DNA from 2 places in the Phycicoccus ginsengisoli genome. Region 2 is predicted to be linked to the other one. Evidence: predicted binding sites of a transcription regulator. Region 2 holds the regulator's gene; the other holds the start of a gene.

Region 1 (3,934 bases), on a different contig from region 2:
GGACGGTCCCGCGCCGCTACACCTGCGACGGGCCGGGGACCTCGCCCCCGCTCGCGTGGTCCGGCGTGCCCACCGGCGCTGCCGCCCTCGCCCTCGTGGTCGACGACCCGGACGCGCCCTCGGGCACCTTCACGCACTGGGTGCTGCTCGACCTGCCCCCGAGCACCCGGTCGATCCCCGAAGGGGTGACGCCGCCCGGGGTGCAGGCGCGCAACAGCGCCGGCAAGGCGGCCTGGATGGGGCCGTGCCCGCCCAGTGGGACCCACCACTACCGGTTCACCGTGGTGGCCCTGCGATCACCCACCGGGCTGCGCGACGGGGCCGCCCTGGCAGACGCCCTCGAGGCGGTCCGGGGTGGCGCACTCGCGCAGGGTCGCCTCACGGCGACGTACCGACGCTCGCACTGACGTCACGGGCAGGCGACGTCGCCGAGGTCATCGTCGGGCCGGCCCCCACCGCTCACCCCGGTGGGGGCAGGGAGTCGTCGGGTCCGAGCTCGAGGTCGGCCCAGCGGACCGCCTCACCCGTCGGCGGTCGGTATGCCGTGGGAGCCCGGTCCGTGGCCCCACGCCCGACCCGGGTCTGCTGCCTTCCGATACCCGGGGGCCGCGCCATCCCGGAGGTGACGGGCGGACCGACCACCAGGCCGTACCGGTTGCGCACGACGAGGCCGTCCAGCCGACCGGGATCGCCCTCGACCGTGTAGTCACCGCGGTCGATCGCGTCATGGTGGAAGGTGCACAGGCACGCCTGGTTGCCCGGGTCCGTGGCCCCTCCCTCGGCCCAGCGCACGAGGTGGTGGACCTCGACGAAACGCGTGGCGGTGCAGCCCGGGAACCGGCAGCCACGGTCGCGGTCCTCGACGAGCCGGCGCGCCCGGTCGGGCAGGATCCGCATGGACCGCCCAACGGCGACGGGCTTGCCGTCGGTCTCCCACACCGGCTGCACCGCACCGTTGACGAGGAGCCGTTCCACGAGGGCGAGCGGGATGGCGCCGCGTCCGTTGACCCAGGCACCATCGGTGGAGAGGTGGACGTAGACCCGGTAGTGGCTGCTGCGCGACGAGGACGTCAGGGTGTCCAACGAGCGGCGGGCGATCTCCTCGAACGCCTCCGCGTGGCTCGGCCAGGGGCCGGCGACCGCTGAGGCCCGCGCTCGCTCATCCTGTCCGTGGTCCGCGCCTGCGCGGGCGGCGAGGAAGAGCGCGTCCTTGGCCTCGCGAACCGCCTGTTCCACCAGCGCCCCGACCGTGGCGGGCGCCGAGTAGCGCAGCTGGAAGCGTCCGTCACGGTCATAGGACATCGAGAGCTCGGGTCGGGCACACGCACGCCGCTCGGCCTCCGACACCGCGGGGACCTCCTCGGCACGGGGCTCCCCGTCTCCCCCCGAGAGCTCCCCCGGCTCCTGGTCCATCGAGGTCCTCGCGACGGCGAAGGCGTGACGGGAGACCGCCCTGCGCAGCTGCGGCACCGTCAGATGCCGAGCCAGCTCCCCCACCGACCGCTGGTGGGACACCGGGACGTGGTGGGCGACGACAGCAGCCTGGTCGAGCGACAGCACCCCCTCGGACACGGCTTCGGCGACGACGGGGAGCTCGGCCCTGCGACGAGCCACCGCCACGACGTCACGGGCACGCGCGGGCGACAGGGCAGCCCGGACGACCAGGTAGTGCTCGGGCGAACGAAAGCCCCCGTCACCCCAGTGCCTGCCCTCGAGCAGCTCAGTCGCGATGTCCACCAGCTCCGCCTGGACCCGGTTGAGCCGCCCCGCCACCTCGGCGGTGCGGTCCCACAGCTCGCGCTGTCTTCGGTCGCGCTGGACGGTGATGGGGCTGATTGACATGCCCCTAATCGTACAGGTGTTCGAACATTCCCACAAGGCTGGTAGCGGCGAAAACAGCTGCACCGCAATGACTTTCGTGAGAGTCGACCCTCCAACGCCCGGCGCTGTCCGGGCTCCGGTCAGCGGTCCTCGATGGCCCAGGGCGAGCCGTACCCCTCGGGCTTCGGCGCGGCGAGGAGGTCGAGGAACGGCACCGCGTCGAACGCCTCGGGGCCCTTGACCCCGCTGCCCTCCCAGGCGCCCGTCGCGAGCAGCTCGAGCGCGACGACCGGGTTGACCGCGGTCTGCCACACGACGCACTGGGCGCCGTACTCGCGCATCGTCTCCTCGTTGTCGGACACGTGGTAGAGGTAGGTCCGGCGCGGGCGGCCGTCCTTGCCGGTGCCCGTCACGAACACCCCCGCGCAGGTCTTGCCCTTCATGCGCGGGCCGATGGTCGCGGGGTCGGGCAGCACCGCGGCGACCACGTCGCGGGGCGAGACCTCGACGCCCTTGACCCGGACGGGATCCGTGCGGTCCAGGCCCAGGGTGCGCAGCGTCCGAAGGATGGTGATGAGCTCCTCGCCGAGTCCGTACTTGAAGGTGACGCGCTCGGCGTCGAGCCAGCGCGGCATGAGCAGGACCTCCTCGTGCTCGACGTGCACGCACTCCACCGGCCCGATGCCGCCGGGGAAGTCGAACACCTCCGGCTCGCTGAACGCCGGGAGGGTGAAGAACCCGGCCTCCAGGTCGCCGCCGGCCGCGTCGGCCCGCTGCTTCTCCCACACCACCGGCGGGTTGAGGCACTCCTCGATGATGGTCCACATCGAGAAGCCCGGGGCGAAGGTCTCGTTGCCCTCGTCGTCGTACACGGCCAGGTTGGCGCCGTCGCGCGTCCCCAGCTCCTCGATGTGCGAGAAGAGGTGGTCCGAGGCGTACCGCGCCAGCACGTCGGACAGGCCCGGCTCCACGCCCATCCCCAGCAGTGCCAGCTGCCCGGCGGATTCCCACTCCCCCGCCATCGCGAGCTGGTCGTCCCCGAGCTTGACGTGCGTCCGGGCATACGGCTCCTGCGGGTGACGCTGCGACAGGCTCATGGCCATGTCGAGGTAGCCGGCGCCCGCTGCCAGCGCACCCCGGAAGATCGGCATGACGAACCGGGGGTCGACCGCGTTGAGGACGTGCGTCGCGCCGTGCTCACGCGCCAGCGCCGCCACCGCGGCCTCGTCGGACGCATCGACCTGCGCGGCGACCAGGCGCGACTCACCCGGCCGGCGGGCGGAGGCCTCGGCCACCGTGCGCTCAGCCCGCCACAGCTCGTAGTCGGCCACCACCAACCGCTCGAAGAAGTCGCGCTCGACGGCGATGCGCGCGGCGGCGTCACCGACGCCGCCGGCGCCGATCATGAGGACTCGCATGGGTTCCTATGCCTTCCTGGCCCTGCGCCGGGAGATGAGCTGCGCGGTGAGGACGATGCCGACCGACAGGACGAACATCACCGTGCCGACGACGTTGATCTGCACCGGCGTGCCGCGCTGCGCGGCTCCCCAGACGTACATCGGGAAGGTCACCGAGCTCGGGCTCGCGTTGAAGTTGGTGATGATGTAGTCGTCGAAGCTGAGCGAGAACGCCAGCAGCGCCCCTGCCGCGATCCCGGGAGCGACCAGCGGCAGCGTCACCTTCATGAACGTCGCCACCGGGGTCGCGCCGAGGTCCGCTGCCGCCTCCTCGAGCCGCGGGTCGAGCGAGGCGACCCGCGCCTTGACGGCCACCACGACGAAGCTGACGCAGAACATGATGTGGGCGATGAGGATCGCCAGGGCGCCCGTCGACAGACCCATCATGACGAAGAGGGTCAGCAGGCTCGAGCCCATCACGACCTCCGGCGTCGCCATCGGCATGAAGATGAGCAGGTTGGTCGTCGCCCGCCCACGGAACCTGAACCGCCCCAGCGCGAACGCCACCATCGTGCCCAGGATGGTCGCGACCACCGAGGCGGTGATCCCGATCCGCAGGCTGAGCCCGAGCGAGTCGCAGATGCCCGGTGTGCCACAGGGGTTGGCCCACGCCTCCGTGGAGAACCGCACCCACTGGTAGTTGTAGCGGCCGTTGG
Region 2 (3,934 bases):
TGCCGGCCCTCGCCGGCGCCGAGGTCGAGAGCGCGCCCCGGCTCCCAGTCGCCGACGATGCGCTCGACCTCCGCGTTCGGCTCCGCGCTCCACACCCTGCCCTGCGCGGCATACCGCTCGTCCCACAGCTGGCGGCGCCCGGTGCCGGTGCTCGCCGCGCGTGCGCCCCCCGGCGCGTGCTCGTGACCGCGATCCTCGCTCATCCCCCTAGCATCGCCGATATGACTGCCCCTGCCACCGCGGGACGACCGCCGGTCGAGGTCCGCGACGCGGCCCCGACGGACGTCGGTGCCATGGCCGCCATCTACGACGAGCAGGTGCGGACCTCGGTGGCGACGTTCGACACGCAGGAGCGCGGCGCGGCCTACCTCGGCGAGAAGCTCGCGGCGACGGGGCCCGGGAACGTCGTCCTCGTCGCCTGCCTCGGGGACGAGGTCGTCGGCTACGCGTTCTCCGGTCCGTTCCGGCCGCGGCCGGCCTACGACGGGACCCGGGAGGTGTCCGTCTACGTCGACGCCTCCGCCCGTGGGGCGGGCATCGCCCGCAGCCTGTATGCCGCGCTGCTGGCCCGGCTCGACGCCGAACCGTCCGTGCACACCCAGCTCGCGGTGATCGCACTGCCGAACGAGGCGAGCGAGGCGCTGCACCGCAGCTTCGGCTTCGAGCGGGTCGGCGTGCTGCGCGAGGTCGGCAACAAGTTCGGCCGGTGGGTCGACACGGCCTGGTACCAGCGGCTGGCCTGAGCCGGGTCCCGGAACAGCACTGGCGCGTCACGCCCTGGCTTGGCACTCTCGTGCCGAGGAGATTCGCGCGAAGACTCGGGGAGGCTGACCCATGGGTGCGACCGGTGCCGGACCGTTCGAGAACGACGACGCCCTCGACTTCCTGGACGACCTGGAGGAGGCCGACGCCCAGGCGCGCCGGGAGCGGGTGGAGTCCGCCCTGGGGCGGGTCGTGCGCTCGCGCGACTACATCGAGGCCCCGGTGATGTCCGAGGCCATCGCCGCGGCCGTCATCGTGTCCGCCTGCGACGACCCGGAGTCGGTCGTGGGCGAGCGCAACGTGCCTCGCTGGGTCGACGAGGACCCGCTCGACATCGACGAGCGCCTCGAGGAGCTCGCCACCCAGGCGCTGCACCGCGCCCTGCGCTCGGAGGACAACGAGCTCTGGGAGCTGTGGGCGGACGGCGACGGCGGCGAGAAGTTCAGCGCGCGGCTGACGCACTACCTCGACGCCCTGGGCGACGAGAGCTAGGAGTCAGACCCGTCGCAGGACGGCGGTGACCTTGCCCAGGATCGTGGCGTGGTCACCGTCGATCGGCTCGAAGGCCGGGTTGTGCGGGAGCAGCCACACCTTGCCGTCGCGGCGCTTGAACGTCTTGACCGTCGCCTCGTTGTCGAGCATGGCGGCCACGATGTCGCCGTTGTCGGCCGTCGGCTGCTGGCGGACGACGACCCAGTCGCCGTCGCAGATCGCAGCGTCGATCATCGAGTCGCCGACGACCTTGAGCAGGAAGAGGGAGCCCTCGCCGACGATCTGCTTGGGCAGCGGGAAGACCTCCTCGACGGACTCCTCGGCCGTGATCGGCACGCCGGCCGCGATCCGGCCGAGGACCGGCACGTAGGACGCCTCCGGCCGGGCGTCGCCCATGCCCGTCTCGTCGAACTCGGCCACCTCGTCCTGCGGCGCGGCCCCGCCGCGGTAGCCGCGGCTGTCGGCGGCGGCGTCGGGGGAGACGACCTCGATGGCGCGGGGTCGGTTGGGGTCGCGGCGCAGGTAGCCCTTGCGCTCGAGCGTCGCGAGCTGGTGCGCGACCGAGCTCGGGGAGGTCAGCCCGACGGCCTCGCCGATCTCGCGCAGACTCGGCGGGTAGCCGCGGCGGTCGACCGAGTTCCGGATCACCTCGAGGACCTTGCGCTGGCGCACGGTGAGGCCGTCGCCGCGGTCGCGGTCGGGGAGTTCCTTGACGTTGTCGCCGCTCATGACGCTCCTCGTCTCTGCAGGTCAGGTGCCGTGGATCCGGTCGGTCGCCACGCCAGGAGGCCGGTCCCGGGCCCCGGCGTGGGGGCCGTTGTCAGTGCCGTCTGGTGTGCTCCTCGACGTGGACACAGCGTATGGCGTTCGAACACAGTTGCCAAACACGTGTTCGAGGTGTGTCTTGTCCTGTTCGAACATGCGTGCTAGAACTGGCACCAGCGGTCTTCGGACACCTGTTCGATGACCTTGACGATGGAGGACCCGATGAGTGCAGCAGTCGCCTGGGATGTCACCGCCCCGCCGGTGGACGAGCCGCGCCGGCCCGCACGCCCGCACCTGGTGTCGGTGCCGTGCGGTGACGACCTCCGGCTCCCCGCCCCCGCGCCGCTCCGGCTGACCCGCGCCGGCCGGCTCGCCGTGACCCTGACCGTCCTCGTGGCGCTCGTCGCGGTCGCCGTCGCCCTCCTCGCCGGGGGAGCCTCGGCCTCCTCCGCCGCCATCGACCACTCGACCACGGTGCGCTCCGGCCAGACGCTCTCCCAGGTGGCCGCCACGCAGCTGCCCGGCCTGCCGGTCGCCGACGCCGTGGCCCGCATCCAGGTCGCCAATGACCTCGCCTCCGACCAGGTCCACGCCGGCCAGATCCTGCTCATCCCCGCCGTCGGCTGAGCCACTCTCCCCGGCCGGGCCCGGCGGCCTGGTCCGGATGCCGCGCCCGGCGTCGAGCCGGTTGTCCGGTGGGACCCGCCCGGGCCGAACGCGTCTGGGGCGACGTCCTTTTCGTCGGGAGTGCGCGCTGCCGGACCCAGGGATATGGTCACCGCAAGGAGGCTGACTGATGAGCTCGACGAAGACGTTCCTGGACTGGCCGGTGCTGCGCCAGTTCCGCAGCGGTGACCTGCTCGGCCGGGGACCGGCCGTCACGTCCGAGCGCACCCGGTCGATGTCCCCGCGGACGGCCACGGCCGACCGCGTGGTGCAGTCGGTGTGCCCCTACTGCGCCGTCGGCTGCGGCCAGAAGGTGTTCGTCAAGGACGAGAAGGTCGTGCAGATCGAGGGCGACCCCGACTCGCCCATCTCGCGCGGCCGCCTGTGCCCCAAGGGCTCGGCCAGCGAGCAGCTCGTCAACAGCCCCTCCCGCCAGACCCACGTGCTCTACCGGCGCCCGCACGGCACCGAGTGGGAGCCGATGGACCGCGACACCGCGATCGACATGATCGCCGACCGGTTCGTCGAGAGCCGGCGCCGCACCTGGCAGGACGCCGACGAGCACGGCCGGCCGCTGCACCGGACCATGGGGATCGCCTCGCTCGGGGGAGCCACCCTCGACAACGAGGAGAACTACCTCATCAAGAAGCTCTTCACCGCCGCGGGCGCGATCCAGATCGAGAACCAAGCCCGTATTTGACACTCCGCCACGGTCCCCAGTCTGGGGTCCTCGTTCGGACGCGGCGGCGCGACGCAGTACGTGCAGGACCTGGCCAACGCCGACTGCATCGTCATCCAGGGCTCGAACATGGCCGAGTGCCACCCGGTCGGCTACCAGTGGGTGACCGAGGCACGCCTGCGCGGCGCCAAGGTCATCCACATCGACCCCCGGTTCACCCGCACCTCTGCGACCACGGACAAGCACGTCCCGATCCGCGCCGGCAGTGACGTGGTCTTCCTCGGCGCCCTGATCAACCACATCCTCACCAACGACCTCTACTTCAAGGAGTACGTGGTCGCCTACACCAACGCGGCGACGATCGTCAGCGACGAGTTCAAGGACACCGAGGACCTCGACGGCCTGTTCTCCGGCTACGACGACAAGCTCGGCAGCTACGACCCCTCGAGCTGGGCGTACGCCACGGAGGGGGAGGGCGAGAACGCGTCGCCCGGCACGATCGGTGGTCCCGCGGCGACGCACGAGCACGGTCAGTCGACCTCCGACCGCTCTGCCGGAGACGAGCACGGC

The links. Region 2 encodes LexA, which represses DNA repair genes until DNA is damaged. Its sites were predicted from a motif close to TCGAACANNTGTTCGA; they were not measured.
Region 1: ACYVDO_RS18650 (HNH endonuclease signature motif containing protein) is a predicted target of LexA. The motif match lies at 1,851-1,866, and genes of this name have one in related genera.

The regions. Positions count from the first base shown of each region.
Region 1 covers NZ_BAAGYN010000014.1:39,254-43,187, reverse strand. The annotation lists gene ACYVDO_RS18655 (YbhB/YbcL family Raf kinase inhibitor-like protein) at 1-407, shown strand, start outside; gene ACYVDO_RS18650 (HNH endonuclease signature motif containing protein) at 460-1,842, opposite strand; gene ACYVDO_RS18645 (saccharopine dehydrogenase family protein) at 1,962-3,239, opposite strand; gene ACYVDO_RS18640 (ABC transporter permease) at 3,246-3,934, opposite strand, start outside.
Region 2 covers NZ_BAAGYN010000008.1:142,686-146,619, reverse strand. The annotation lists gene ACYVDO_RS14525 (class I SAM-dependent methyltransferase) at 1-203, opposite strand, end outside; gene ACYVDO_RS14520 (GNAT family N-acetyltransferase) at 222-743, shown strand; gene ACYVDO_RS14515 (DUF4259 domain-containing protein) at 835-1,254, shown strand; gene lexA (transcriptional repressor LexA) at 1,258-1,983, opposite strand; gene ACYVDO_RS14505 (LysM peptidoglycan-binding domain-containing protein) at 2,242-2,646, shown strand; gene fdh (formate dehydrogenase) at 2,816-3,934, shown strand, end outside.